4 regions of the Paraburkholderia sp. BR10882 genome follow, and region 1 is predicted to be linked to each of the others. Evidence: predicted binding sites of a transcription regulator. Region 1 holds the regulator's gene; each other region holds the start of a gene.
What was found. The regulator LexA, encoded in region 1, represses DNA repair genes until DNA is damaged. The targets are predictions, from matches to a motif close to ACTGTATNNNNATACAGT.
Positions count from the first base shown of each region.

Region 1 (7,629 bases):
CCCTCACCGGGCCGCGCGGCGTCGCGTGAGGCGCCAACGCAGCAAAGGCGTTGGCGATTCGCAAGGCATACACTACGATCCAGCATGCGCCGCCGGGGCGCCATCACGCCTCGCGTGACGGCGCCCCGTCGGCCGTTCATACGCTCAATCCCGGAGAATTTTTACAATGACGAGCGCACGTCCAGCGCAATCGCCCCCGTCTTACGGCTGGCCCATTTTTATTTTGCTGGCGGTGGCCGGCCTCTTCTACGTGAAGTGGTTCCCGTACTATCACCGCGCATTTACCGCCGAGGAGACGCACTCCATCGGCAAATCGATCCTGATGGGCGGCGCGGCCACCGCCCCCGATCCCTCGTTCTCCGCCGCGCTCGATTACGCCTACGCCTATGGCAAGGCGATCTGGCAGGCCATGGTGCTCGGCCTGCTGCTCGGTTCCGGCGTGCAGGCGCTCCTGCCCGTGCAATGGGTCGCGCGCGTGCTCGGCCGACGCGGATTCGGCAGCGTCGCGGCGGGCGGCCTGCTCGCCGTGCCCGGCATGATGTGCACCTGCTGCGCCGCGCCAGTGGTCGTGGGCCTGCGCGCGCGCAATGCGTCGGCTGGTGGCGCGATTGCGTTCTGGCTCGGCAACTCCGTGCTCAATCCCGCGACGCTCGTGTTCATGGGCTTCGTGCTCGGCTGGCAGTGGAGTGCGCTGCGTCTCACGCTGGGCCTGCTGATGGTGTTCGGCCTCGGCTGGGTCTGCAACCGGCTCGTGACGCCCGAGGAATCGCGTGCCGCCGACGATCGCCTCGCGCAACTCGCCCAGCAGCAGGCCGAAGGCGGCAACGTCTTCGTGCGCTGGGCGCGCATCTTTGCGCGCATGGCCGTGCGGCTGGTGCCGGAATACATCGTGCTGGTGCTGTTGCTTGGCGCCGCTCGCGCATGGCTGTTCCCGCATATCGGCCCGGAAGTCACGAGCGGCCTTGGCTGGATCGTCACGTTCGCCGTGGTCGGCATGCTGTTCGTGATCCCCACGGCCGGCGAGGTGCCGATCATCCAGGCGATGCTGGCGCTCGGCATGGGTGTGGGTCCCGCGGGCGCGCTGCTGATGACGCTGCCGCCCGTGAGCGTGCCGTCGTTCGCGATGCTGGCGGGCTCGTTCCGGCCGCGCATGCTCGCGGTCGTGGGCACGACGGTGGTGTTCTTCGGCATCGCCGCCGGGCTCGCGGCGGTGGCGCTAGGCTTCTAGGGACGCCGGGACGAGGCAGGCGCCATGCGTTCAGCGTTGGGATTCTTGTAATACGCGGGCGGTTCGCCGTCCGCCACGGAGCGGGCCGCGGCCCGAAAACCAGCATGGCAAAGCAAAAAACCAATCCGAAACTCGAGCAGGCGCTCACGCGCGGCGATCTCGCCATTCGCCAGGCCAATTCGGCACGCGCCACGGCGGTGCTTCGTGCGCTCGGCAAGATGATCGTCGAGGCTTCGGCCACCATCGGCGTCGAGGCGGATACCTCGATCCCCGACGGCGATCGCATCTACGACCCGGCCGACGGTCTCTGGCCGCAGTCGCTGCTGGTCTCGCTCGATGGCCCGGTGGAGGAGTCGGATCCCGAAGAGATCCGCACGGTGCGCTTGCTCGCCCAGACCCAATCGACGATGTTCCGCGTGGAATGGCATCGCGCCGACGGCAAGGTCGGCCGCCAGGAAGGCGGCCCGTTCGCGACGGTCGCGTTTATTTCGGACGTCGATATTCCCTGGGGCGACGACGAGGACTGAACGCCGCGCTATGGGGTGTCAGCGCATCATGCGCCGGCGGAACAGCACGGATGCGATCGCGAACGGCACTACTACGTAGATCGCGAGCACGAGCAGGTGCAGGCCGGCCTGCTCGACAGGCCGGTCGAGCATGGCGGGGCGGATCAACGCAACGGCATGCGCGAGCGGTAGCATCAACGTGATGTGCTGCGCGGCGGCGGGCAGTTGCGCGATCGGAAAGAACACGCCGGAGAGCAGCAGCATCGGCGTGAGCACGAGCGTCTGATAGAACATGAAGAAGTCGTAGGACGGTGCGAGCGCGGTGACGATCATCGCGCAGCTCGCGAAGGCGAGGCCCGCGAGCGCGATCACGGGCAGCGCGAGCAGCATGGAAGGAAAGCTCGCGTAGCCGAGCAGGCCCGCCACCACCATGATCGCAACGCCCGATAGCATCGACTTGCTCGCGGCCCACATCACCTCGCCGAGCACCACGTCGCCGAGCGTGAGCGGCGTGTGCATGATCGCTTCCCAAGTGCGCTGCACGTGCATGCGCGAGAAGCCCGAGTACATCGACTCGAAGCTCGCCGACATCATCACCGAAGACGACACCGTGCCTGCCGCGAGAAACGCGATGTACGAGACGCCGTCGACGTGCCCGACCATCAGCCCGAGCCCGAAGCCCAGACCGAAGAGATAGATCATCGGATCGGCGAGATTGCCGAACATCGACGCGAGGGCGAGCTTGCGCCAGACCAGATAGTTGCGCCGCCACACGGCCATCCAGTGCGTCGCGTTCGAAGGCAGCGCGGCGCGCGGCTCGCGCACGCTCGCATGTTCGGGGCGCGAGGGCGTCGGGTTGTTGGTGCGTGTCTGCATGGTGTCCTTGGCGATTCGTACGCGGGGCGTTGATCCTGCCGCCGTTAATCCTGCATCTCGCGGCCCGTGAGCCGCAGGAACACGTCTTCGAGATTCGCGGGCCGGTGCAGATAGCGCAAATCAGAGCGATGGCGCAGCTTCGCATGGACAGGCGCAGGGTCGTCGACATAACAGAACAGCGTCTCGCCGCTGATCTCGGTGCGCTTCGCGTCGGCCGCAAGTTCATCGCGCAACGCGACCGGGTCCGGTCCGTACACCTCGATCACATCGCAGCCGATCTCCGATTCGATCAGCGCCTTGGGTGCGCCCTCGGCGATCTTGCGGCCTTCCTCGATCACGCAGACCCGATTGCAAAGCCGTTCGGCCTCCTCCATGAAATGCGTGGTGAGGAGAATCGTTTTGCCGCGCGCGAGCAGCGAGCGCAGCCGCTCCCAGATCAGATGCCGTGCCTGTGGATCGAGGCCCGTAGTGGGCTCGTCCATCACAAGCACGTCCGGGTCGTTCACGAGCGCGCGCGCGAGTGTGAGACGTCGGCGCATGCCGCCTGAGAGTTCGCCCACGCGTGCGTCGGCCTTGCTTTCGAGGCGCGCGAATTCGAGCAACGGCGCGACGAGCTCGCGCGTTTCGCGCGCGGACAAGCCGAAGTAGCGGCCGAACACGAGCAGGTTCTCGCGCACGGTGAAGTCGGGGTCGAGATTGTCGAACTGCGGCACCACCCCCACGCGCTGGCGGGCGTGGCGCGCGCGCGCCGGCACCGGCTCGCCGCACAGGCTGATGCGACCCGCATCGGGCGAAACGATGCCGAGCAGCATGCGCAGTGTCGTGGTTTTTCCCGCGCCGTTCGGGCCGAGCAGTCCGAAGCACTCGCCGGGAACGACGTCGAACGACAGGCCGTTGACGACCGTCCTGTCTCCATAATGTTTGATGACCTGCTCGAATTCGATGGCGGGTGCGGGCATGGACCGGTTGAACGTGAGTCGATCGGGCATCGCGCGAGTCGCTCGAAGTACCGAACGAAAAATCGCACGAAACGAGGCGGCCCATTTTAGTGCATTGCTGCGCGGCGGGTCGGGCGTCGCTCACAAGTGTTTTGACGATGCACGAGGTAAATGCATGTCGCGGCAAGCATCCAGCACTGTGCAAGATGCATGCGCCGATTGGGACGCGCCTGGCGTTTTTCGATGCACACCTGGCGTTTTCCAGCCCTTGCGTGTGGAATTGCGGCGCACCATCATGAGAATCGCACAGCCTGCAAATCACGCGGGCGGGGAGAAGCGATCATGGCGAGCTATAAAAAAATTCTGCTCTGTTACGACGGCTCGCGCGAAGGCCGCAAGGCGCTGCGGTGCGGCGCCGATCTTGCACTCGATCTGCAGGCCGAGACGCACTTGCTCTCGGTCGTCGACATGCGTTCGACGATTGCCCAGAGCGCCGGCCTGTTGACCGACGTGGCCTGCGGCCGCTTCGAGGAAACGGCGCGCGAGATTCTTCAGGAAGGCGTGGACTGGCTAACTGAGCGCGGCGTGCGCGCTCAGGGGCATTTCGCGTTCGGTCATCCGATCGACGAAATCGCGAATCTGGCCAACGAGCTGAATGCCGACCTCGTGGTGGTGGGCCACCGCTGCCGCACAGGGCTCTCGCGTTGGTGGATGGGCGCCGGCAACACGCCGCTGCTCGACCGCGTTTCGTGCAGCATTCTCGTGGCGTGTTCGTCGGCGGCTGAGGAAAAGCAGCAGCAAGCCGCCGCGTAGGGGATCAAGCGGGCCGGCTCGCCTGGAACCGGCCTGTTAGCGCTGCCACTGCCGATCTGTCTCAGTTCGAGACGTTTCCTTCGCTTAGCTCGACCGCCGAGAGCTTCCACGAGAAGAGCCCGTGACGCTGCAGAATGGCGGCGTAGTGCTCGCCCGTACTGCCGCGGTCCCACGTGAGCGCGAACTCATTGAGGCCGCGATAGCCCGCCGTGGTCACCGGCCGCGCCTCGGGCGCGGGGGTGCCGGATACGGCCGGGGCCGGTGGCGCGGCGGAGGCGGCTGCCGACTGCGGCGGCTCTGCCGATTGCGCGGATGGCGCGCCGGATTCCGCTGGCGGCGGCGCGTGTGGCCGGTCGCCGGGCTTGCCCGTCGGCGGCATACCATCGAGCAGGGCGGCCACGCCTTCCGGTGTGGCGTAGGCATCCACGAGCGGACTAATCAGTGCCGCGCCAATTACGGCGCCGAGGATCAGCAACGGATTGCTGCTGTGCTGCCCCTCGACGCGCCGGTGCAGCATCTCGCCCACCTGCTGTTTCAGGCTCAGGCGCAGCGCAGGGTAATCGACGTATTCGTTGAGCGCGACGGCGTCACGCGCGTCGGCCGCGGCTTTCATGTGTTTCACCGCGATATAGGGCGACGCATAGGCGTAGCCGATCGCGGCAACGACCATTGCGACGGCGACCGTGATCGCAACGGGCTTTTTCCAGCCTTGGGTCTTGCGCGGGGTAGAGAGAGATTCCGTCATCGGCATAGGGCAAATCGTTTAAACACGGTGTTGACCGCAAACCGGGCCAAACGATCCCGCCCGTAACCTCTTCTCACATTTGTGCAGCGTTGCTGCTTACTTCGCGAGTGCCGCGGGCAGGTCGCTGTGCTGCTCGGCGATGCAGCGGTCAATTGCGCGGCAAACCGCGTCGACCGTGCCGACGAGGATGAGCCGCGACGGACCCTGATAGACGCGCACGGGCGCGCGGCGCATGGGCTGTTCGGTGTTGAGCGTGCTGTTGAGCGACACGCGCGCAAACGCCGGCTGTGCCGAGGGCAGCACGGGCAGGTCGGCTGCGCTGGCCGCCACCATCTCAGGCGAGTCTTCGAAGAGCGAGCCGCTCAGTGCGGCAGCCGAATCGCGGACTTCGCGGACCGCGCACGAGGCGATTCCACGGAGATGGCGAAGGCGGCCGAATTGGCGGAAGGGCAGCAGGCGGGCAAGACGTTCCATGACTCTCTCCAGGTATGCGCAGATGGTGCGCAAACAATGTGCAAACCGCGCTCAGACGGATTCCTTAGAATTCGGTGGGGCGGATCAGCCCGACCGCGATGCCTTCGAGCGCGAATTCCGCGCTGCCGGCCTCGACGAAAATATTGTCGTAATCGGGGTTCTCGGCGATCAGCTCGAGCCCGTTCGGACGGCGCTTCAGGCGCTTGACGGTGACGTCGTCGCCGAGGCGCGCCACGATGATCTGGCCGTCTTTCGCTTCGGCCTTTTTCTGCACGGCGAGCAGGTCGCCGTCGAGGATGCCGGCGTCGCGCATGGAAAGGCCGCGCACCTTCAACAGGTAGTCGGGGCGGCTCGAGAAGAGCGCCGGGTCGCACATGTAGTTCTGCGAGATGTGCTCCTGCGCGAGGATCGGGCTACCCGCAGCGACGCGGCCGACGAGCGGCAGCGAGAGCTGCATGATGCTCGGGTGCGGCAGCGTGAACTGGTGTGGCAGGTCGTCGGGCCCCGGCACGAGGCGGATGCCGCGCGAGGCGCCCGCAGCCAGTTCGATCACGCCCTTGCGCGCCAGCGCACGCAGATGCTCCTCCGCGGAGTTGGCGGAGCTGAAGCCGAGTTCCGCCGCGATCTCGGCGCGCGTGGGCGGAAAGCCCGTGCGCTCGATGGCCCGGCGAACCAGATCGAAAACCTGCTGCTGTCGTGCGGTGAGTTTGGTCATGGCGCCACTGTATGTTTGAACAGGTAACTGTATTTTTATACAGTACTCGCCACTTTTCAAGTGTTACTTGAAGTTCATCGACTGAACGTTGCCATCAGGCCGTTTTCCCGTGTTTGCGCGGATGAAACCGCGCTCTAACAGCGACTTCCTCTGCCCTTACCACTTTTGCGTATTAAAAAATAAGAAAACATCATTTTTAATAATGTAAGGGGATCGCTAGACTGGCCTCCATCGTTAGCTGCAGTTTCATCAATGAGCGCAAACGAGCACACACGAGAACGGAGAACAGATAGATGGGCACGACACATACGGGGCGCGCGGGCTGGCTGAAAACACTGGCGGCAAAACTGGTCATTGGCGTTGCGCCGCTCGTCGGCGTCACGGCGATGGCGGCTATGGTGCCGCTGGCCGCTCACGCGGATACATCGCTGCTCAACGTCTCCTACGATCCGACGCGCGAGCTGTACCAGGACATCAACGAAGCCTTCATCAAGCAGTGGAAGGCGAAGACGGGCGAAACGCTCACCATCAAACAGTCGCATGGCGGCTCGGGCGCACAGGCGCGCTCGGTGCTCGACGGTCTGCAGGCCGACGTCGCGACGCTCGCGCTGGCATGGGACATCGACGCGCTCGCCAACAAGGGCATCGTCGCGAAGGACTGGCAAAAGCGCCTGCCCGACAACGCCTCGCCATACACGTCGACCATCGTGTTCCTCGTGCGCAAGGGCAACCCCAGGCACATCAAGGACTGGGACGATCTGACCAAGCCGGGTGTCTCGATCGTCACGCCGAATCCGAAAACCTCGGGCGGCGCGCGCTGGAACTATCTCGCGGCGTGGGCGTATGCGCTGCACCAGCCGGGCGGCAACGAGCAGACGGCGAAGGACTTCGTCACGAAGCTCTACAAGAACGCGGGCGTGCTCGACTCGGGCGCGCGGGGAGCCACGACGAGCTTCGTGCAGCGCGGCATCGGCGATGTGCTGATCGCATGGGAAAACGAAGCATTTCTCTCGCTCAAGGAGTTCGGCCCGGACAAGTTCGAGATCGTGGTGCCTTCGGTGAGCATTCTGGCTGAGCCGCCGGTTGCCGTGGTGGACAAGGTCGTCGACAAGAAGGGCACGCGCAAGGAGGCCGAAGCCTACCTGCAGTTCCTCTATAGCGAAGAGGGTCAGGAGATCGCCGCGAAGAACTTCTACCGTCCGCGTTCGGACAAGGTCCCGGCGGCGCTCACGGCGAAGTTTCCGAAGCTCAAGCTCTACACGGTCGACGACACGTTCGGCGGCTGGCCCAACGCGCAGAAGACGCATTTCGCGGATGGCGGCGTGTTCGATTCG
Region 1 covers NZ_JBFPKP010000001.1:917,273-924,901, forward strand. Annotated here, with positions in the region: gene AB3X99_RS04295 (permease) at 167-1,228, shown strand; gene AB3X99_RS04300 (hypothetical protein) at 1,333-1,755, shown strand; gene AB3X99_RS04305 (ABC transporter permease) at 1,774-2,610, opposite strand; gene nodI (nodulation factor ABC transporter ATP-binding protein NodI) at 2,655-3,569, opposite strand; gene AB3X99_RS04315 (universal stress protein) at 3,891-4,361, shown strand; gene AB3X99_RS04320 (DUF2939 domain-containing protein) at 4,423-5,106, opposite strand; gene AB3X99_RS04325 (hypothetical protein) at 5,203-5,580, opposite strand; gene lexA (transcriptional repressor LexA) at 5,645-6,295, opposite strand; gene AB3X99_RS04335 (sulfate ABC transporter substrate-binding protein) at 6,589-7,629, shown strand, end outside.

Region 2 (7,629 bases), 760 kb from region 1:
CGGCGTGTCCTGATAGACATGATCGTCGATGGCGAGCATGCCGCCGTGCATCGTGGCGATCTCGCGCACGATCGCGAGCCCGAGCCCGCTGCCTTCGCCGTCGCGCCCGAGAATGCGGTAGAAGCGCTCGAGCACGCGTTCGCGCTCGGCGCTCGGAATGCCTATGCCCGTATCTTCCACCTCGAGATGGACCATGCCCGCCGAGGGCTCGGGTCGCACGCGCACGGTGATGCGCCCGCCCGCGGGCGTGTAGCGGATCGCGTTGTCGATGAGGTTCGAGAGCATCTCGCGCAGCATCACCGGGTTGCCGTCCACTTCGATGCGCGCCCCCGCTTCGCCATCGTCTTCCTCACTGCCGCCGGCCGTTTCGGGGCCTTCGTAGCCGAGGTCCATCTGCTTGGCGAGCGCCGGCTGCACCCAGTCGCGCACGGCGTGGCGCGCCACGTCGGCCACGTCCACCGAGGTAAAGACCTGTCCGGACATGCGGTTTTCCGCGCGCGCGAGTGCGAGCAGCTGGGTGACGAGCCGTGCGGCGTGCTCGGAGCTCGTCGCGATCTGCTCGAGCGAGCGGTGCACTTCGGCGGGCGCGTCCTGGCGCAGCGCGAGCTCGGCCTGGGTGCGCAAGCCCGCGAGCGGCGTTTTCATCTGATGCGCGGCGTCGGCGATGAAGCGCTTTTGCAGCTCCATGTTCTGTTCGAGGCGCGTGAGCAGGTCGTTGAACGAGGTGACGAGCGGCTCGATTTCGGGCGGCGCGCGGCGCGCTTCGAGCGGCGAAAGATCGTCGGGGCGACGCATGCGGATGTTCGACTGCAGCGCGTGCAGGGGAGCGAGGCCCCGCGAGAGCCCGAACCACACGAGCAGGATCGCGAGCGGCAAGATCACGAACTGCGGCAGGATCACGCCCTTGATGATGTCGTTGGCGAGCTGGCGGCGCTTGTCGAGCGTTTCCGCGACCTGCACGAGCACGGGTTGACCTTGCCGATCGCCGACGCTCGGATGCGTCGGCTCCACGGTCGTATAGGCGACGCGGATGTCGATGCCATGCAGCGTGTCGTCGCGGAATTCGACGAGGCCCGGCGGCGGGCGGTCGTCGTCGTGGGGCAGCGGCATGTCGCGATCGCCGCCGATCAGCTCGCCACGGCTGCCGAGCACCTGATAGAACACGCTGTCGACGTTATCGGCGCGCAGGAAGTCGCGCGTGGAGGCGGGCAGTGTCAGCTCGGCCACGCCGTTGACGGGCTGGATCTGGCGCGCGAGCACATAGGCGTCGGTTTCGAGCGCGCGGTCGAACGGGGCGTTGGCGATCGATTTCGCCACGAGATACGTGACCGCGATGCTCATCGGCCAGAGCAGCAGCAGGGGCGCGAGCATCCAGTCGAGAATCTCGCCGAAGAGCGAGCGCGGGCGGGCCTCGGCGGCGGCTTCGGCTTCGTCGGGCGGGGCGAACGGATTGGCGTAGCGGGCGTCGCGCGCGTCGTCGTCGAGGGCGTCGGCCGCGAATGCGGTCGCGCCCGAAACGCTGTCGCCGGCCGGGCCGGCAACGCCTGCGGCGCCCTTGGGCGGCACGGCGCGCGCGATGGGAGGACGCCCGGCCATCGTCGATCCTGCCTACTTGAAGTGGTGGCTGGCGGGCATCGCCGGCGCGGCGTCGGGCGTGCCGGCCTCGGTCCGGGCGGGCGTCTGGCCTGCGCCGGCCTGCGCTTCCTTCGCCTCCTTTTCGAGGCAGTAGCCGAGCCCGCGCACGGTCACGATGCGCACGCCGCCCGCTTCGATTTTCTTGCGCAGCCGGTGCACGTAGACTTCGATGGCGTTATTGCTGACTTCTTCGCCCCATTCGCACAGATGGTCGACGAGCTGCTCCTTCGAGACGAGCCGCCCGAGCCGCTGCAGCAGCACTTCGAGCACGCCCAGTTCGCGCGCGGAAAGATCGAGCACCTGGTCGTTGATGCGCGCAATGCGCCCCACCTGGTCGAACGCCAGCGCGCCGTGCCGCACGACGGTCGGGCCGCCGCCCGCACCCCGCCGCGTGAGCGCACGCACGCGCGCTTCGAGCTCGTTGAGCGCGAAAGGCTTGGCCATGTAGTCGTCGGCGCCGAGGTCGAGGCCTTTGACGCGCTCGTCCACGCTGTCGGCGGCGGTGAGGATCAGCACGGGCAGGTTGGAATTGCGCGCGCGCAAACGGCGCAGCACTTCGAGGCCCGGCATTTTCGGCAGGCCCAGATCGAGGATCAGGAGGTCGAACGACTGCATCGACAACGCAGTATCGGCATCCACGCCGCTACGCACGTGATCAACGGCATAGCCCGATTGGCGGAGTGATCTCACGAGTCCATCCGCGAGTATGCTGTCGTCTTCGGCAATGAGGATTCGCATGTTGCGCCAGCGTCGCCTTCGAGGCTTTTAGACCTCGTAGTCAGGCTCGTAACACCCGCGCCGCGCCGCGTCCTTGAAGGCGCGGCCAGGCGACGCGCGGCGGTCTCCCGAAATTCGCGGTTCTGGATAGCCAGAAAGGCTTGCCAAAACCACTGTTTTTTTATACAGTGTCTGCGTTCGTGTGCATTAGCCCGAATGAGGCGTGCGCATGGTCACGAGACGCCGTTCATCATAGCAAAGGACGATTCATGGAAGATAGCAAGAAAGGCTCGGCTGGGCTGACTGCTGAAAAGAGCAAGGCGCTGGCCGCCGCGCTCGCGCAGATCGAAAAGCAGTTCGGCAAGGGGTCGATCATGCGACTCGGCGACGGCGAGGCGGTCGAGGACATCCAGGTAGTCTCCACCGGGTCGCTCGGCCTCGACATCGCACTTGGCGTGGGTGGTTTGCCGCGCGGCCGGGTGGTCGAGATCTACGGTCCGGAATCGTCGGGTAAGACCACGCTCACGCTGCAGGTCATCGCCGAAATGCAAAAGCTCGGCGGCACGGCGGCGTTCATCGACGCGGAACACGCGCTCGACGTGCAATACGCCGCCAAGCTCGGCGTGAACGTGCCCGAACTGCTCATCTCGCAGCCGGACACGGGCGAGCAGGCGCTCGAAATCACCGACGCGCTGGTGCGCTCGGGCTCGATCGACATGATCGTGATCGACTCGGTCGCGGCGCTCGTGCCGAAGGCGGAAATCGAAGGCGAAATGGGCGACTCGCTGCCGGGTCTGCAGGCGCGTCTGATGTCGCAGGCGCTGCGCAAGCTCACCGGCACGATCAAGAAGACGAACTGCATGGTGATCTTCATCAACCAGATCCGCATGAAGATCGGCGTGATGTTCGGCAACCCGGAAACCACCACGGGCGGCAACGCGCTCAAGTTCTATTCGTCGGTGCGTCTGGACATTCGCCGCATCGGTTCGATCAAGAAGAACGACGAAGTGATCGGCAGCGAAACGCGTGTGAAGGTCGTGAAGAACAAGGTCTCGCCGCCGTTCCGCGAAGCCGTGTTCGACATTCTCTACGGCGAGGGCATCTCGCGTCAGGGCGAAATCGTGGACCTCGGCGTGCAGGCCAAGATCGTCGACAAGGCGGGTGCGTGGTACAGCTATAACGGCGAGCGCATTGGCCAGGGCAAGGACAACGCACGTGAATTCCTGCGTGAGAACGCGGACATTGCTCGCGAGATCGAAAACCGCATCCGCGAGTCGCTTGGCGTGAGCACGATGCCGGACGGCGTCAAGGACTCCGGCGAAGTCGAAGTCGCTGACGAAGAGTAAGTCCACAGGCTCTCGTAGATAAGGCAAGCTGATGCGCAAGGGCGGGTCACCCACGTCCTCGCCTTCCGGCGAGCAGGCTAACCCGCACGCGGGTTCGCCTGCGGACAGGGGCGCCGAGCGGCGCTCCGCCGTCAAGCCTGCCGACTCGCGCACGAGCCGTTCTGGCCATTTGAGCCGCGACGCCCAGGCGGGCGATCGCGGCTTTGCGCATTCTGGCGCCGCGTTTTCTTCGCCCGCCGATCTCAGCGACGATGGCGGCGCGGTCTTCGAAGTCCCGTTCGAGGCGTTCTTCAGCGGGGCGGATGAAGAGGCGGCAAACGTGCCGCCAGAACCGCTGTCCGAACCCACATTCAAGCGATCGCGTCGCGCGCCTCTCGAAACAGCGCGCGAATCCAGCGCGCCGCTAGCCGACCAATACGAGCGCAGCTCGGCCAGCCGCGCCGCACGCGCCAGCGAGCGCGAAAAGTCGTCCACGGCGAAGCAGCGCCCCGAGCGCTCCCTCAAGGGCCGCGCGCTCGGCTATCTTTCGCGCCGCGAATACAGCCGCGCCGAACTCTCGCGCAAGCTCATGCCGTACACCGAGGACGCCGACGCACTCGAAGTGCTGCTCGATTCACTCGAACGCGAGGGCTGGCTCTCCGACGCGCGCTTTGCCGAAAGCGTCGTGCACCGGCGCGCGTCGCGCGTGGGGGCAGGGCGTATCGTCAGCGAACTCAAGCGCCACGCGGTGGGCGAAGCGCTCATCGAAGAGGTGAGCTCGCAACTGCGTGAGACCGAGCTCGTCCGCGCCCGCACGGTCTGGCAGAAGAAGTACGGCCAGTTGCCTGAGACGCCCGCCGAACGCGCGCGCCAGGCGCGCTTTCTCGCGGCGCGCGGCTTCTCGATGTCGATCATCGGCAAGATCCTCAAGGGAATCGACGAAGACTGGTCCGATAACTGAGCCGGCCGTCTCGAAAAATCCGCTCAGGCAAGTCCCCGCCCGGCCTGTGTGTTCGCGGCTGTCTCAAATACTCGGTATGTTAAAATCACGAGGTTTTCCAATCCGGTCTTACCTTTAGCATGCCGCTTTCTCCGCCCGTGCCCCGCCAGTTGCGCCATCAGCGCGCCATCCGGGCGGTTGCCTATGAGCGCGAAGACGGCCTGTGGGACATCGACGCGTGCCTGACCGACCACAAGCCACGCGACGTGCCGCTTGCCGCCGGTGTCCGGCCCAATGGTCTGCCGATCCATGAACTCTGGCTGCGTATTAAGATCGATCGCAAGCTCAATGTCGTCGACGCCGAAGCGTCGTCCGACTGGGTGCCTTACGACGGTCAGTGCCAGAACGCCAATCCCGCCTATCGGGCCCTTATCGGGCTCAATCTCCTCGACAATTTCCGCCGTGAAGCGGGCCGGCTCCTCGCCGGCACGGTCGGCTGCACACACCTCACAGAAATGTTGGGCGTTTTGCCGACCGCTGCGATCCAGGCGTTCGTCGGGGCAGTGTGGGACACATCGAATGGCTCGCCGGGTGAAGCGCCCGGACCGGAACTCGGCAAGACCGCCGGAGGCAACGAGGCCGCCGGTGAAAAGCCGCCCTTCCAGCTGGGCCGCTGCCACGCGCTGCGGTTCGACGGGGAGGCGGTGAAGCAGTTTTATCCGCGCTGGTATGGCCATGTGCCGCGTTCGATCGCACGCGGCGCGGAAACCCCCAGCGTGCGCGACAGCCGGAGCCCGGGCCAAGAGGGCAGGGCCGACGCCGTCTCGCATGAATAACAACAGCGGAATCGAAGTTCACTCCAACTCTCAGACTGAAGGAATCACGCATGAAGATTCACGAGTACCAGGGTAAGGAAATCCTGCGGAAATTCGGAGTCGCGGTCCCGCGCGGCATCCCGGTGTTTTCGGTGGATGACGCGGTCAAGGCCGCTCAAGAGCTGGGCGGTCCGGTTTGGGTCGTCAAGGCGCAGATCCACGCTGGCGGCCGCGGCAAGGGCGGTGGCGTGAAGGTTGCCAAGACGATCGAGCAGGTCCGCGAATACGCGAACCAGATCCTCGGCATGCAGCTCGTCACGCACCAGACCGGTCCGGAAGGCCAGAAGGTCAACCGTCTGCTGATCGAAGAAGGCGCCGACATCAAGCAGGAACTGTATGTCAGCCTCGTCGTCGATCGCGTGTCGCAAAAGATCGTTCTGATGGGTTCGAGCGAAGGCGGCATGGACATCGAAGAAGTCGCCGAAAAGCACCCGGAACTGATCCACAAGGTCATCGTCGAGCCGTCGACGGGTCTGCTCGACGCTCAGGCCGACGACCTCGCCGCGAAGATCGGCGTGCCGGCTGCTTCGATTCCGCAAGCCCGCGCCATCCTGCAAGGCCTGTACAAGGCATTCTGGGAAACCGACGCATCGCTGGCTGAAATCAACCCGCTGAACGTCTCCGGCGACGGCAAGGTCATCGCGCTCGACGCGAAGTTCAACTTCGACTCCAACGCACTGTCCCGTCATCCGGAAATCGTCGCTTACCGCGACCTGGACGAAGAAGATCCGGCTGAAATCGAAGCCTCGAAGTTCGACCTCGCGTACATCTCGCTCGACGGCAACATCGGCTGTCTGGTGAACGGCGCAGGCCTCGCCATGGCGACGATGGACACCATCAAGCTGTTCGGCGGCGAGCCGGCGAACTTCCTCGACGTGGGCGGTGGCGCCACGACCGAGAAGGTCACGGAAGCGTTCAAGCTCATGCTCAAGAACCCGGGCCTGAAGGCGATCCTCGTGAACATCTTCGGCGGCATCATGCGCTGCGACGTGATCGCGGAAGGCGTGATCGCTGGTTCGAAGGCCGTGAACCTGAACGTGCCGCTCGTCGTGCGCATGAAGGGCACGAACGAGGACCTCGGCAAGAAGATGCTGGCCGAATCGGGCCTGCCGATCATTTCGGCAGACAGCATGGAAGAAGCCGCGCAGAAGGTCGTCGCGGCTGCCGAAGGCAAGTAATTTTCACCGGACACGAATGGCGGCGTGCCGGCGCGAAATCCGCAACGCAAGGCGCGGATGACGCGACGCGCGGCGCCAAACGAAAAGAGGTCAATACATGTCGATTCTGATCAACAAAGACACCAAGGTCATCACGCAGGGCATCACCGGCAAGACCGGTCAGTTCCATACCCGCGCGTGCCGTGAGTACGCAAACGGCCGCGAAGCGTTCGTCGCTGGCGTGAACCCGAAGAAGGCCGGCGAAGATTTCGAAGGCATTCCTATCTACGCGAACGTGCGTGAAGCGAAGGACGCCACCGGCGCGACCGTTTCGGTCATCTACGTGCCGCCGGCAGGCGCTGCTGCTGCGATCTGGGAAGCCGTCGAGGCCGATCTCGATCTCGCGATCTGCATCACGGAAGGCATTCCCGTCCGCGACATGATCGAAGTCAAGGACCGTATGCGCCGCGAAGGCCGCAAGACGCTGCTCCTCGGCCCGAACTGCCCCGGCACGATCACGCCGGACGAGCTGAAGATCGGCATCATGCCGGGTCACATTCACCGCAAGGGCCGCATCGGCGTCGTGTCGCGTTCGGGCACGCTGACGTATGAAGCGGTTGCCCAGCTGACCGCGATCGGCCTCGGCCAGTCGTCGGCAGTCGGCATCGGCGGCGACCCGATCAACGGTCTGAAGCACATCGACGTCATGAAGATGTTCAACGACGATCCGGATACGGACGCCGTGATCATGATCGGCGAAATCGGCGGTCCGGACGAAGCGAACGCCGCTGAGTGGATCAAGGACAACATGAAGAAGCCGGTGGTTGGCTTCATCGCAGGCGTCACGGCGCCTCCGGGCAAGCGCATGGGCCACGCCGGCGCGCTGATCTCGGGCGGTGCGGATACGGCCGACGCGAAGCTGGAAATCATGGACGCGTGCGGCATCAAGGTGACGCGCAACCCGTCGGAAATGGGTCGTC
Region 2 covers NZ_JBFPKP010000001.1:154,252-161,880, forward strand. Annotated here, with positions in the region: gene AB3X99_RS00680 (sensor histidine kinase N-terminal domain-containing protein) at 1-1,596, opposite strand, end outside; gene AB3X99_RS00685 (response regulator transcription factor) at 1,609-2,373, opposite strand; gene recA (recombinase RecA) at 2,622-3,698, shown strand; gene recX (recombination regulator RecX) at 3,730-4,638, shown strand; gene AB3X99_RS00700 (DUF2889 domain-containing protein) at 4,758-5,453, shown strand; gene sucC (ADP-forming succinate--CoA ligase subunit beta) at 5,504-6,670, shown strand; gene sucD (succinate--CoA ligase subunit alpha) at 6,768-7,629, shown strand, end outside.
Region 2: the regulator LexA is predicted to act here: its motif matches at 2,525-2,542, upstream of recA (recombinase RecA).

Region 3 (7,629 bases), 300 kb from region 1:
GGCGTGCCGGTGCGCAGTTCCTCGACGGGCAGCGGCGTGTGCGGGAACGCGCGGTATTCGGGCGCGGTCAGCGCGTTCGCGCCGAGCGCGCAGTACAGGTTCGCCGCGTAGTGGCCACCGTCAGCCATGGCGACGCTCGCGCAGCCGAGCATCGTCTCGTAGCCGTTGTGCTGCATATAGCCGCCGAGACCGCCCCACAGCGACATGATGACCGAGCCGCTGCGGTAGTCGGGATGCACGCACGAGCGGCCCACCTCGACCATTTTCGGACGCAGATGCGCGAGGCGCGAGACGTCGAATTCGCTTTCGGCATAGAGGCGGCCGATGCGCGCCGCCTGGTGCGGCGGCAGCACGCGATAGGTGCCGACGACCTTGAGCGTGTCGAGGTCGCGCACGAGCAGGTGGTCGCAGTAGGCGTCGAAGGCGTCGACGTCGAGGCCGGCGGGGCCGGTCAGGCGTGCGCCCATCTCTTCGGCGAAAACGCGGTAGCGCAGGCGCTGGGCTTCGCGCAGCTCCTCGTCGGTGCGAGCCCAGGCCACCTGCAGCCGATGCTGCGCGGTGACCGTTTCTTCGGCACGCGGCAAGCGTCGGCTCGACTCGAACAGCGTCGAGGCGAACGGCAGGGTGGGCGTCGGCAGATCTCGCATGGGGCGTCCTGGTCGGAAGTAAGAGAACTTTTCCGGCAATGTAGTAATACGCGGTTACGTTTCCATGAAAACGCAATGACGATTCGATGACGTGGCGTCAGGCAGACGGACGAGGTGGCCAGAAAGGCGGGGGGCGGCGGGCGCGTTTGAAGGGCGCTTAAATCGCGCTTGAACCGCGCTTGAACCGCTGTAGGGGCCGCGTGCAGGCGGCCCGGTGGGCAGACGCAGGCGGGGTCGGGGCTAGACGAGATCGGGCGTGATGGCCGCGTGGAGGACCGCCTGGTCACCGCCGTCGCGCTCACGGCTCGCGAGCCAGAGCACGCCGGCTTTCTTGACGGCCCAACTGCGCGAATCGGCGCCGCCCGAGAGCAGCCGCGCCGCGACCTCGCCGAGCGTGGGCTGATGGCCGACCACGACGACCGTGGACGCGAGGCCCTTGGGCCAGCCGACGGCGGTCAGCACCTCCTCGACGCTCGCATCGGGGGCGAGTTCGCGCACGACGCGATATTGGTCGGTGAGCGCCTCGGCAGTCTGGATGGTGCGTGCGGCGGGGCTGGCGAGGATCACGGCGTCGTCGGGCAGGCGCGCGCGCAGCCAGCGCGCGACGTTCTGCGCCTGCTTGCGCCCGCGTGTGGTGAGCTGGCGGGAGAGGTCGCTGGCGGCGATGTCTTCGGCTTCGGCGTGGCGCCAGAGGATGAGGTGCATGGCGTCTCCTTTTTTGGCGGTATGGGGTGCACGTGCGGCGTGTCCTGTCATGGTGCACGCCAGGCCGGTATGCGGCAAGCGCGTGATGTGGATCGCTTTTCGTCGCTATGGCTCACTCAGATTTGACGGCGTGGCATCAGTGCCGATACAATCGCTGATTCGTCGGAGCGTAGCGCAGCCTGGTAGCGCATCTGATTTGGGATCAGAGGGTCGTAGGTTCGAATCCTATCGCTCCGACCAGCAATACCGAGGGGTTACACGCCATTGGCCTGTAGCCCCTTTTTCTTTTTCTCCCATGTTGGGTCATACGCGCTCGCGTCTCGTCGTACGGCTTGCGTTCCCTTTGAAAAGCCACCGAGCCTATAAAATACGGATCGGCCACCACTCCCGTGGCGATCGCACCCTGGCAGCCATGTTACGTTTATCCGAAGTCAAACTCCCCCTCGACCACGCCGAAAGCGAACTTGAAGCCGCGATTCGGGGACGTCTCGCGGAACTCGGCGTGGGGGCGGATGCGCTCGTGCGTTACACCGTATTCCGCCGTGCGCACGACGCACGCAAGCGCTCGGATATCAAGCTGACCTATATCGTCGACGTCGAAGTCAAGGACGAAGCGGCCGCGCTCAAGCGGATCGCCGGCAAGCCGCATTGCGGGGTGACGCCCGACATGACCTACCGCTTTGTCGCCAAGGCGCCCGAGCACTCGACGCATCCGCGTCCGGTGGTGATCGGCATGGGGCCATGCGGCCTGTTCGCGGGACTGATCCTCGCGCAGATGGGCTTTCGTCCCATCATCCTCGAACGCGGCAAGGCCGTGCGCGAGCGCACCAAGGACACCTTCGGGCTGTGGCGCAAGTCCGTGCTCAACCCCGAATCCAACGTGCAGTTCGGCGAAGGCGGGGCCGGGACGTTTTCCGACGGCAAGCTGTACAGCCAGATCAAGGATCCGCACCACTACGGCCGCAAGGTGCTCGAGGAGTTCGTCAAGGCGGGCGCGCCGGAAGACATCCTGTATCTGAGCCGGCCGCACATCGGCACGTTCCGTCTCGTCAGCATGGTGGAAAAAATGCGCGCCACCATCCACGAGCTGGGCGGTGAAGTGCGCTTCGAAACCCGCGTCGAAGACATCGAGATCGAACAGGGCAAGGTGCGCGCGCTCAAGCTTTCGAACGGCGAGACGCTGCCGTGCGACCACGTCGTGCTGGCCGTCGGCCACAGCGCCCGCGACACGTTCCAGATGCTGCACGATCGCGGCGTGTTCATGGAAGCCAAGCCGTTTTCGCTGGGCTTTCGGATCGAGCATCCGCAGGGGGTGATCGATCGCAGCCGTTTCGGCAAGTTTGCGGGCCACAAGCAACTCGGCGCGGCCGACTACAAGGTGGTGCATCACGCCAACAATGGACGGGCGGTCTATAGCTTCTGCATGTGCCCGGGCGGCACGGTGGTCGCGGCGACCTCCGAACCCGGCCGCGTGGTCACCAATGGCATGAGCCAGTATTCGCGGGCCGAGCGCAACGCGAATGCGGGCATCGTCGTCGGCATCACGCCGCAGGACTATCCGGGCGGTCCGCTCGCGGGCATCGCCTTCCAGCGCAAGTGGGAAGAGCGGGCGTTCGAACTCGGCGGCGGCAATTACCAGGCGCCGGGCCAACTGGTCGGCGACTTTATCGCCGGTCGTCCGTCGACGTCGCTGGGCTCCGTGGTGCCGTCTTACAAGCCGGGTGTGCACCCGACCGATCTCAGCACCGCGCTGCCCGACTACGTGATCGAAGCCATCCGCGAAGCCCTGCCTCAGATCGACAGGAAGATCGCAGGCTTCGCGATGCACGACGCCGTGCTCACCGGCGTGGAGACGCGCACGTCGTCGCCGCTGCGCATTCGTCGCAAAGACAATTACCAGAGCATGAACGTCGAAGGTCTGTATCCGGCGGGCGAAGGCGCCGGGTATGCCGGTGGTATCTACTCGGCGGCCATCGACGGCATCGAAGTGGCGCAAGCCGTGGCGCTCGATATGACGTCGGCGCAGGCGTCTTGATAGCAACAAGCTCTGCCGCCCTTATCGCACACCGCCCACATCGGGCTGGCGGTGTGTATTAAGCAGCGCTTGCCCCGGACGTCAGCGCGACGTCCGGCGGCGGTCCGGTCGCCCCTCGGCGATCGCAAAGTGACCCGACCCCAATTTCCGCCTCCTCCAATCTCTCAAAATACTGTATAAATATACAGGTGGAGGCGAGTCGACCTCCTTCTTGCCGATGCCCCATTTCTTGCCGGGCAGGGCGAAGCGTTCCCATCAATCAGGCCACGAACATGGCAGCAGCAGCCCAGACCACTGCGCAGACCACCGCGCAACTCGCCGCGCACTTGCCCCCCCGGCTGCAAAGCCGCGTGTGGCAAGGCGATCAGCTCGCGCGCGCCAGCGAGCGCACGGTGCCGAGCGGCCACGCGACGCTCGACGCCCAGCTCCCCGGCGCCGGCTGGCCCTCGGGCAGCCTGACCGAGCTGCTCGTCGAACAGGGCGGCGTGGGCGAGATGCGACTTGTCGCGCCGGCGCTGCGCGCGCTCACCGCGCAGGCGGGCCGGCACGTGCTGCTCGTCGCGCCGCCGTGGCGCCCATACGCCTGCGCGCTCAAGGCGTGGGGGCTCGCGCTCGATCGCGTGATCTGGGTGCGCGCGGCCGAAAACGAAGCCGCCTGGGTGGCCGAACAGGCGCTCAAGCAGGAAGGCATGGGCGCCGTGCTGCTCTGGCAGGCGAAGGCGCGCGCCGACGCTGTGCGCCGTCTACAGGTCGCCGCCCAGGATTCGCAGGCGCTCGCATTTCTCGTGCGGCCGCTCGCCGCGCGCAACCAGTCGTCGCCGGCGCCGCTGCGCATGACCTGCTCGCCGGTGCCGCCGCCCGACGACGCGAGCCTGAACCGCCGGCAATGGATGCAGTTCGCCGCGCTCTCTGTCGATATTTTCAAGCGCCGCGGGCCGCCGCCCGCCCAGCCACTCGTCATTACATTGCCGCTGCAGGATGCGGTGCTGCCCCAGCCGGACGCAGCTTCCGTCGTCATGCCGTGGCCCGGGGTCAATCATGCTGTGGATCGCCGTCACCTTGCCGTTGTTGCCGCTGGAGGCCGTCAGACCTCTGATGCCGCCGGCGCCGTCAACGCCGCTCCTGCCTGAAAGCGTCGATGCCCATGTCACCGGCGCGCCGCGCTGCTACGCGCTCGCCGACCACACGCGCATCCTGATCGCCGATCTCGACGCGCTGCGCGCAGGCGTCGAGCCCGGCAACACGCGCTCGCATGCGCTCGCGCTCGCGCCGGGGCTCGTGCTGCTCGAAGCCGATCCGGCGCGCGAGACCCGCGCGTTCGAGGCGCTCGCGCTCGCGTTGCTCGCCTATACGCCCAAGGTGTCGTTCGCGCAGTCGCACACGCTGCTGCTCGAAGTCGGCTCGAGCTTGCGTCTGTTCGGCGGCGTGCGTGCGCTGCTCGCCAGGGTCGCGGCGACGGTGGCCGGCTGCGGGCACACCGCGCGCATGGCGTGCGCGCCCACGGCGTGGGGGGCGTGGACGCTCGCGCAGGCGCGCGTCACGCGTTCGTCGCGCCGCTGGCATGTGCTCAAGGAAACAACGCTCGCGCGCGTGCTCGACTCACTGCCGGTCACGCTTGCGCCGTTCGCCGCGCAGCACGATCACGCGCTCACGCAGATCGGCTGCGCGACGCTCGGCGATTTGCGGCGGTTGCCGCGCGACGGCATCGTGCGTCGTTTCGGCGACGGCGTGCTCGGCTGGCTCGCGCAGGCGCGCGGCGAGGCGCCCGATCCGCGCGTCTGGTTTGCCGCGCCGCCGTCGTTTCACGCGTCGCTCGAATTGCAGGCGCGCGTGGAGAGTGCCGAGGCGCTGCTCTTTGCCGCGCGCCGGCTCGTGATGCAGCTGGCCGGCTGGCTGGCGGCGCAGCACGCGGCGTTGAGCGGCTTCGAACTGCGCCTGGAGCACGAACTGGCTTCGCGTCACGCGCCGCGCACCTCGACGCTCACGATCGCCTGGGCATCGCCTTCGCGCGACGCCGAGCATCTGCTGTGGCTGCTTCGCGAGCGCCTGAATCAGACTGAGCTTGCCGCGCCCGTGATCGGCCTTGCGCTCGTCGCCTCGCAGGTGAGCGAATACGCGGCGCCCACCGACACGCTCTTTCCGATGGCCGAGGCTGCCGAGGCATCGCTCGGCCAGCTCTTCGAGCGCATCGGCGCGCGGCTTGGCGAGCAGAACGTGCTGCAGCTTTTCGTCGAGGACGATCACCGGCCCGAGTTGGCGATGTCGGCGCGGCCTTACCGCGAGAGCGGCGCGAAGCGTACGCGCAAGCCGCGCAAGGCAGGCAAGCCGCAGCAGGAAGCCGGCGCGAGCGCGCCCGTGCAAAGCGCCTTCGATCTGCCCGAGGTGCCGCTGCCGACCCAGCCGCGTCCGGCGTGGTTGCTCGAAAAGCCGCTCAAGCTTGCGACGCGCGGCGATCGGCCCGTTTATCGACGGCCGCTGAAGACGCTCACGCGCACCGAGCGCATCGAGTCCGGCTGGTGGGACGGCGAGGGCGTCGGGCGCGACTACTACGTCGCCGCCGACGACCAGGGTCGCATGTTCTGGCTGTATCGCGAGCGCATTGGCGGCCAGTGGTATCTGCAAGGGCTGTTCGGCTAGCGCTTATTCGTCGTTCTTTCGGGTTTCAGGAATCATGTCGATCAGCGGGACGGGCGCGTCGTCGCCTCCACAGTTGCCGCCGCAGTTGGCCGCGCAGCTGCCTGACTACGCCGAGCTGCACTGCCTGACCAATTTCACCTTCCTGCACGGCGCGTCGCGCCCGGGCGAGATGGTCGAGCAGGCAATCCGCCACGGCTACCGCGCGCTCGCGATCACCGACGAATGCTCGTTCGCGGGCGTCGTGCGCGCCTGGAGTGCGCTCAACGAATACGACGAGGCGCGCAAAAAGGCGTATGACGAAGCCGTGCGCGAGGCGCGCGAACGCGGCGGCCATGCCGCCGCCGCGGCGCTGGGCCCGTTCGAGCCGTCGCTGCACCTGCTGATCGGCAGCGAGCTGAATCTCGTCGACGAACATGGCGCCCCGTTCTGCACGATCGTTGCGCTCGCAACGACACGCGAAGGCTACGGCAATCTCTGCGAGTTGATCACGCTGGCTCGCTCGCGGGCGGCAAAGGGCAGCTATCGCGTGCATCCCGCCGATTTCACCGAGCCCGAGCCCGGTTTCGAGCATCTGAAGCACTTGCGCGAGTGCGTGTTGCTGCTCGTGCCGCAACGCGCGGCCACGCTCGCGCAAACGCTGCGCGCCGCGCACTGGCTCGCGGGCTTCGCGGCCGAGCGCGCCTGGCTCGCGCTCGAACTCTGGCAGACCGGCGGCGACGACACGCAGATCGAAGTGCTACGCCATGTCTCGCAGGAGAGCGGCCTGCCGCTCGTCGCGGCGGGCGGTGTGCTGATGCACGCCCGTTCGCGCAAGCCGTTGCAGGATACGCTGAGCGCGATCCGTATCGGCAAGCCGCTCGCTTCGTGCGGGCGCGCGCTGGAAGCGAATGCGGAGCGGCATCTGCGCTCGCGCGTGCGGCTTGGCGCGATTTATCCGCGCGAGGCGCTCGACGCGACGCTCGACGTCGCGCGCCGTTGCACGTTTTCGCTCGGCGAGCTGGCCTACGAATATCCCGAGGAACTGGTGCCGCCCGGCGAGACGCCCCAGTCGTGGCTGCGCAAGCTCGTGATGAAGGGCGCACTGGAGCGCTGGCCCGACGGCCTGAACGACAAGCGCCGGGATCAGATCGAGCAGGAGCTCGGGCTCATCGACGAGCTGAAGTACGAGAAGTACTTCCTCACGGTGCACGACATCGTCCGCTTCGCGCGCGATCAGAAGATCCTGTGCCAGGGGCGAGGCTCGGCGGCGAACTCGGTGGTTTGCTACTGCCTGAAGATCACGGAGATCGACCCCGTGCGCATGAACATGCTCGTGGCGCGTTTTCTCTCCCGCGCGCGCAACGAGCCGCCCGATATCGACGTCGACTTCGAGCATCAGCGCCGAGAAGAGGTCATTCAGTACATCTACCGCAAGTACGGCACGCGCCGCGCCGCGCTGGCCGCGACGCTCATCACCTATCGCTCGCGCAGCGCGTTGCGCGATGTCGGCAAGGCGCTCGGCCTCGACAATGCGCTCGTCGAAAAGCTCTCGGGCGCGCATCAGTGGTGGGACGGCCCCGATTCGATCGCGCGCCATCTGGAGGAAGCGGGCTTTTCGCCCGACTC
Region 3 covers NZ_JBFPKP010000001.1:617,201-624,829, forward strand. Annotated here, with positions in the region: gene AB3X99_RS02860 (GNAT family N-acetyltransferase) at 1-647, opposite strand, end outside; gene sixA (phosphohistidine phosphatase SixA) at 888-1,352, opposite strand; tRNA gene AB3X99_RS02870 (tRNA-Pro) at 1,516-1,592, shown strand; gene AB3X99_RS02875 (NAD(P)/FAD-dependent oxidoreductase) at 1,765-3,387, shown strand; gene imuA (translesion DNA synthesis-associated protein ImuA) at 3,660-4,517, shown strand; gene AB3X99_RS02885 (DNA polymerase Y family protein) at 4,426-6,024, shown strand; gene AB3X99_RS02890 (error-prone DNA polymerase) at 6,059-7,629, shown strand, end outside.
Region 3: the regulator LexA is predicted to act here: its motif matches at 3,559-3,576, upstream of imuA (translesion DNA synthesis-associated protein ImuA).

Region 4 (7,629 bases), 440 kb from region 1:
CTTCACGAGGCGCTCGACGGCCGGCGACATTTGCGCGCCGTTTTCCTTCCAGTACGTCACGCGATCTTGAGCGATACGCAGCGTTTCACCCTTGGTAGCGACCGGGTTGTAGAAGCCCACGCGCTCGATGAAACGGCCGTCGCGACGGTTGCGCGAGTCGGTTGCGACGATGTTGTAGAACGGGCGCTTCTTCGAGCCGCCGCGTGCCAGACGGATGATGACCATACGAAAATCCTTGAAAACCGGGGGTTCGGGACTACTGAAACATGCGATTATAGCCCGAAACCGGAGGCATAACAAACACTTAACGGGAAATTGCACGCCGGCGCGCGGAAAGCGGCGAGACAAAGCGGTCAAACTGCGGCTCATGCCCACGATGGGCGGGCCCTGGAGCGAATTGTGGCGACTTTCAGACGACTCGTGCAATGGCCGCGTCGCGTTTGTGGCGGCGGCGTGGGTGGCAGCTCCTTTTTTCCGGTGTCTCGCGAGTCGGCCCGACGCTTTGCAGCGGCGTGTCTCGCCTTTGCCGCCGCCCTGCTCGCGGCGCCGTTCGCTCAAGCGGCGCTTCCCATCGAGCGCATCAAGCTGCCGCCGGGCTTCCACATCGAGGTGCTGTCCGCCGACTTGCCCGGTGCGCGCCAAATGACGCTGTCAGGCAACGGCACCCTCCTGTATGTGGGGAGTACGGACGGCGACGTCTACGCGCTCGAACTCAAGGACGGCAAAGCCATCAAGCGCCATATCGTGGCCTCGGGACTGACGATGCCGGTGGGCGTGGCCTGGCGCAACGGCGCATTGTACGTTTCAGCGGTGTCGTCTATCGTGCGGCTCGACGACATCGACCGTCATCTCGACGATCCGCCCAAAGCCGTCGTCGTCACGGATTCGCTGCCCGCCGAGCGCCACCACGGCTGGAAGTTCATCGCCTTCGGCCCCGACGGCAAGCTCTACGTGCCGCAAGGCGCGCCGTGCAACGTCTGTCTGCCGGCCAGCGACCCGCAGCGCATGCATTTCGCGATGATCGGGCGCATGGAGCCCGACGGCTCGCACTACGAGACCATCGCCCGCGGTGTGCGCAACACGGTCGGCTTCGCGTGGCATCCGCAGACGCATGAGCTCTGGTTCACCGACAACGGCCGGGACATGCTCGGCGACGACATCCCCGACGACAAGCTCAACCGCCTCGCGCACGTGGGCGAGGACTTCGGCTTTCCCTATTGCCACGGCGGCAATGTCGCCGACCCCGAGTTCGGCGCAGGCCATCCGTGCAGCGGCTTCACGCCCCCCGTCCTCAAGCTCGGCGCGCACGTGGCGTCGCTTGGCATGCGCTTCTATACCGGTTCGATGTTCCCGGCCGACTATAAGAACAGCATTTTCATCGCCGAGCACGGCTCGTGGAACCGCAGCGAGAAGGTCGGCTATCGCGTGGTGCGCGTGATCGCCAACCCGGACGGCACGAACGCACGCCAGGAAGTGTTCGCGCAGGGCTGGCTCAATTCAGACGAGACCCAATGGGGCCGCCCCGCCGACGTGCTGCCGCTGCCCGACGGATCGCTCCTCGTCAGCGACGACTATGCGGGCGCGATTTATCGCGTGACCTACACGAAACCGTGACGCGGGCAGACCATGGTGCCGGGCATAAGCGTGCGCTTGTGCTGCAAGCGCGTCGTGCGGCATACAATGCCCGGCGGCCCGTGCGCGTTCGACGTAATGCGCTCATGGCGGCCGACGCCCACGTTTTGCCCGAGCCCATGCCCAACGACAAGAACCTCGCACGCTTTCGCTCCAAGACGCTCACCGCCGCCCTCGCCTTCCTGTTTGGCAGTCTCGGCGCCCACCGCTTCTACCTGTATGGCCCGCGCGACGTGTGGGGCTGGGCGCATTTGTTGGGCACGCTCCTCGGCATTCCGGGCGTGATGCTGCTCGTCGCCACCGAGCGCGCCTCGATTCCTGGCTGGGTGCTCGCCGTGATCGGCGCGGTGTCCGTCCTCTCGGCGTTTCTGGCGGCAATCGTCTACGGACTTCGCCCCGACGCCAAATGGGACGCGCAGTTCAACGCCGCGTTCGTGGAGAAAGGCCGCACGAGCCGCTCGGGCTGGACGGTGATTTTCGTCGTGATCTTCTCGCTGCTGATTGGCGCGTTCCTGCTGATGACGGGACTCGCACTCTCGTTTCAAACGTACTTCGAGTCGCAAGTCGAGGCCGCGAAGGCGCTCTCGCAGTAAATCGCGCAGTAACGGCTCAGAACAGGTCGAGCTGAGGCTTCTCGCGCACGGTCTTCGACTGCACGAACGCCGACATGTCCAGAATGCCGTGGCGCCGCTCGTTGAGCCCGAGGCGCCGCACGGCATGATGAAAGCGCTGCTTGAGCAGGTCGGCCCACAGCCCCGTTCCCTTCATGCGCTGCGAAAACGCCGATTCGTAGTCTTTGCCGCCGCGCATGTCGCGCACGCGGCTCATCACGCGCTCGGCGCGCTGCGGGAAGTGCGCCGCCAGCCAGTCCTGGAACAGCGGCGCGACCTCCCACGGCAAACGCAGCACGATGTAACTCGCGCTTGTCGCACCGGCCTCGGCGCAGGCTTCGAGCACGCGCTCCATGTCGGGCTCGGTCACGAACGGAATCACGGGTGCGATGCTCACGCCGACCGGCACACCGGCTTCGGCGAGCGTGCGGATGGTACGCAGCCGCCGCGCGGGTGTCGCCGCACGCGGTTCGAGCGAGCGGGCGATATCGGCGTCGAGTGTGGTGATCGTGATTGCCGCCATGAACTGCTGGCGCGCGGCCATCGGCGCGAGCAGGTCGAGATCGCGCTCGATCAGCGAGGATTTCGTGATGGCCGCGAACGGATGCTGCCGTTCCGCCAGCACTTCGACCACGCGGCGTGTGATGCGCAGGTCGCGCTCCACCGGTTGCCAGGCGTCGGTATTCACGCCCAGCGCAATCGGCTCGGGCTCGTACGACGGCTTGGCGATTTCCCGCGCGAGCAACTCCGCCGCATTGACCTTGGCGTAGATTCGGCTCTCGAAATCGAGCCCCGGCGAAAGGCCGAGATAACTGTGCGTAGGCCGCGCAAAGCAATAGATACAGCCGTGCTCGCAGCCGCGATACGGATTGAGCGAGACGTTGAATGGAATGTCCGGCGACTGGTTGCGTGTGAGGATGCTCTTCGCGCGCTCTTCGAAGACTTCGGTGCGCAGCCTGGGCTCGCCGGTTTCATCGCCATCACCATCACGCTCCCCGCCGACACCCGTGGGCTGCCAGCCGTCGTCGAACGCTTCGCGCTGGTCGACTTCGTAGCGCCCTTGCAGGTTCGTGACCGCCCCGCGCCCCTTGCGCGCGGTGGGCGGTGCAACGGGATACCAGGCGTCGGGATCGGGGTGATGGGAATCAGTCACGGGTAGAGAAAATGGACATGAAAGCGCGGATCGATACTGTATAAATATACAGTATCGATCCGCGTTGTCGAGTCCTAAAAACGGGGCCGCCTTCAGCCCGCTGTTACCCGTTCATTCCCCCACGGCGATGGTCAGCGTCTCCTTGATCTCTTCCATCACCACGTAGCTCTTCGACTGCACGGCGCCCGGCAGTTGCAGCAGGATGTCGCCGAGCAGCTTGCGGTAGTCGGCCATCTCGCCGATGCGCGCCTTGATGAGATAGTCGAAGTCGCCCGAGACGAGATGGCATTCGAGCACTTCGGGAATCTTCTGCACCTCGCGGCGGAACTGGTCGAACATGTTGCCGCTCTTGTGATCGAGCGTGATCTCCACGAACACGAGCAGCGCCGCACCCAGCACCGAGGGATTCACGCGCGCGAAGTAACCCGTGATCACGCCGTCGCGCTCCATGCGCTTGACTCGCTCGATGCACGGTGTGACCGAGAGCCCGACCTGCTCCGCGAGGTCCTTCATCGCCATGCGGCCGTCCTCCTGGAGCAGCTTCAGGATGCGGTGATCGAGCCGGTCGAGCGCGCGGACCGGTTGGCGCTGCGTTCTCATGATTTCTTCCCGAAAATCTGAAAAATACGATAACAAAACCTGGACATACAACAATAGCATAGCTACAAATACTGGCTACACCCGGATTTTCATGCCTTCTTCCCTATCGGTGCCAAAAGACGGCTTCCAAGGGCCCGGCAACGCGGCGTAGCTCAACGAAACTATATGGAGCAGCTATGCGAGTCGTCGTGTTGGGCAGTGGTGTGGTCGGTGTGGCCAGCGCCTGGTATCTCGCCCGCGCGGGCCACGAAGTCACGGTGATCGACCGCGAGGCCGGTCCCGCGCTCGAAACCAGTTTTGCCAATGCCGGACAGATCTCGCCGGGCTACGCCGCACCGTGGGCCGCGCCGGGCGTGCCGCTCAAGGCGATCAAGTGGATGTTCGAGAAGCACGCGCCGCTCGCCATTCGTCTGGACGGCACGAAGTTCCAGCTGCAGTGGATGTGGCAGATGCTGCAGAACTGCACGGCTGAACGCTACGCGCTCAACAAAGGCCGCATGGTGCGTCTCGCGGAATACAGCCGCGACTGCCTGCAGGCGTTGCGCGCCGACACGGGCATTCAGTATGAAGGCCGCACGGGCGGCACGCTTCAGGTGTTCCGCACGCAGCAGCAGTTCGAAGGCGCAGCGAAGGACATCGCCGTGCTCAAGGACGCGAACGTTCCGTACGAACTGCTCACCGCAGCCGAACTCGGCCGCGCAGAACCGGCGCTCGCCGCGGTGTCGGGCAAGCTCACCGGCGGCCTGCGTCTGCCCGGCGACGAAACCGGCGACTGCCAGATGTTCACCACGCGCCTCGCCGCCATGGCCGAACAACTGGGTGTGAAATTCCGCTACAACACGCCGATCGACGGCCTCGCCATGCAGGGCGACCGTATCGCGGGCGTGCAATGCGGCAGCGAGCTGGTGCGCGCCGATTCGTTCGTGGTCGCGCTCGGCTCCTTCTCGACGAAGATGCTCGCGGGCCTCGTGAAGATTCCGGTTTATCCGCTCAAGGGCTATTCGATCACGGCGCCGATCGTGAATGCGAGTGCCGCGCCGGTTTCGACCGTGCTCGACGAAACCTACAAGATCGCGATCACGCGTTTTGACGACCGCATCCGTGTGGGCGGCATGGCCGAGATCGTCGGCTTCGACAAGACGCTCAAGCAGGCGCGCCGTGAAACGCTCGAAATGTGCGTCAACGACTTGTTCCCGGGCGGCGGCGACACGACGAAGGCCACCTTCTGGACCGGCCTGCGCCCGATGACGCCGGACGGCACGCCGGTTGTCGGCCGCACGCCGATCTCGAACCTGTTCCTGAACACGGGTCACGGCACGCTCGGCTGGACGATGTCGTGCGGTTCGGGCCAATTGCTCGCCGACCTGATCTCGGGCAAGCAACCCGCCATCCGCGCCGACGATCTTTCGGTGCACCGCTATCTCGGCGACACGCAAGGCTCGCATCGTCCGGCGTATGCCTGAAGCCAGCCACGCTGCGTGAACGAACACGGCGCCGCCAGGGCGCCGTGTTTCATTTCTCGCTGTGAGTAGCGCGCGGCTGCGTCAGAACTGATCCTCCGCTAGCGCCAGCACGCCCTCGCTGCCGTTTGCGCTGACGATCGCCGCTTCGAGCGCCACCGCCTGCGGCAAGACATGTTGCGCGAAGAACTGCGCGGTGGCGATCTTCGCGCCATGAAACTTCGGGTCCTCCCGCATGAGACGCTGCGAGGCGAGCATGGCGCGCGCCATCTGCCAGCCGCCCAGCACGATGCCCGCCAGCTTCAGATACGGCACGCTGCCCGCGAATACCGCGTTCGGATCGCTTTTCGTCTTCGCGAGCACGAAGTCCACGGCCGATGCCAGCGCATCCTTACCCGCCGCGAGATGCTTGCGCATCGACTCGAACGCCGCGCCTCGTTGTGCGGCCAGCGCGTCGACGGTCTGCGCGATATCGGTGAGCAGCGCCTTTGCCGCCGCGCCGCCGTCGCGCAGCGTCTTGCGTCCGATGAGATCGTTCGCCTGGATCGCCGTCGTGCCCTCGTAGATCGGCAGAATGCGTGCGTCACGGTAGAACTGCGCCGCGCCCGTCTCCTCGATGAAGCCCATGCCGCCATGCACCTGCACGCCGAGGCTCGTCACTTCCAGCGCGAGTTCGGTGCTCCAGCCCTTCACGATCGGCACGAGGTACTCGTAGCGCGCCTGATGCCGCGCACGGGCCGCCTCGTCGGGGTCGCCATGCGCGCGGTCGCTCTCGCCGGCCGCCACGTAAGCGAGCGCACGCGCGGCTTCGGTGAGCGCACGCATCGTGGCGAGCATGCGGCGCACGTCGGGGTGATGGATGATGCTCACCGCGGCTTTCGCGGAACCGTCCACCGGGCGGCTCTGCACGCGCTCCTTCGCATAGGCGAGCGCCTTCTGGTACGCGCGGTCGGAGACGGCCACGCCCTGCATGCCCACCGCAAAACGCGCGGCGTTCATCATGATGAACATGTATTCGAGGCCGCGATTCTCTTCGCCGATCAACTGGCCGATCGCGCCGCCATGGTCGCCGAACTGCAGCACGGCGGTCGGGCTCGCCTTGATGCCGAGCTTGTGTTCGATCGATACGCAGTGCACATCGTTGCGCGCGCCGAGCGTGCCGTCGTCGTTGACGAGGAACTTCGGCACGATGAAGAGCGAAATGCCCTTCACGCCTTCGGGCGCCGTGGGCGTGCGCGCGAGCACGAGATGGACGATGTTCTCCGCCATGTCGTGCTCGCCCCACGTGATGAAGATCTTCGTGCCGAACACCTTGTACGTGCCGTCGCCTTGCGGCTCGGCGCGCGTGCGCACGGCGGCGAGATCGGAGCCCGCCTGCGGCTCGGTGAGGTTCATCGTGCCGGTCCAGTCGCCGGAGATGAGCTTCGGCACGAAGCGCTGCTTTTGCGCTTCGCTGCCGGCGGTGAGGACCGCTTCGATGGCGCCGTCGGTGAGCAGCGGACACAACGCGAACGAAAGGTTCGCCGCGTTGAGCATTTCCACACACGGCGTGCCGACGAGCTTCGGTAAACCTTGTCCTTCGTATTCCTGAGGATGCTGCACGCCTTGCCAGCCGCCTTCCACGTATTGCCGGAATGCCGCCTTGAAACCGGGCGTGGCGTGCACGTTGCCGTTTTCCCAGCGGCTCGGATTGCGGTCGCCTTCGGCGTTCAGCGGCTCGAGCACTTCGCCGCACAGCTTCGCGGCTTCGTGCAGCACCGCTTCGACCGTTTCGGGCGTGGCGTCTTCGCCGCCCGGTAAGCTGGCGATTTCTTCGAGGCCGGCCAGTTCCTTCATGACGAACAGCATGTCGCTCGTGGGCGCCTGGTACATTTCAGTCTCCTCCTGTCGGTATGCGGTTCCTCAAATGACAAAGGGGCGCCGCGGCGCCCCTTTGTTGCTTCGTCTCACGCCACGCGTTCAATCATGATACGCGGCGCTCGTCGCTCGATACACCGGCCGGATTCAGCCGAGTTCCTTCACGAGTTCCGGCACGACCGTGAACAGGTCGCCCACGAGGCCGTAATCGGCCACGCTGAAGATCGGTGCTTCTTCGTCCTTGTTGATCGCGACGATGACCTTCGAGTCCTTCATGCCGGCCAGATGCTGGATCGCACCCGAGATGCCGACCGCC
Region 4 covers NZ_JBFPKP010000001.1:478,407-486,035, reverse strand. Annotated here, with positions in the region: gene rpsP (30S ribosomal protein S16) at 1-225, opposite strand, end outside; gene AB3X99_RS02215 (sorbosone dehydrogenase family protein) at 535-1,614, shown strand; gene AB3X99_RS02210 (NINE protein) at 1,719-2,225, shown strand; gene AB3X99_RS02205 (PA0069 family radical SAM protein) at 2,242-3,396, opposite strand; gene AB3X99_RS02200 (Lrp/AsnC ligand binding domain-containing protein) at 3,508-3,996, opposite strand; gene AB3X99_RS02195 (D-amino acid dehydrogenase) at 4,173-5,459, shown strand; gene AB3X99_RS02190 (acyl-CoA dehydrogenase) at 5,541-7,328, opposite strand; gene AB3X99_RS02185 (electron transfer flavoprotein subunit alpha/FixB family protein) at 7,461-7,629, opposite strand, start outside.
Region 4: the regulator LexA is predicted to act here: its motif matches at 3,432-3,449, upstream of AB3X99_RS02205 (PA0069 family radical SAM protein).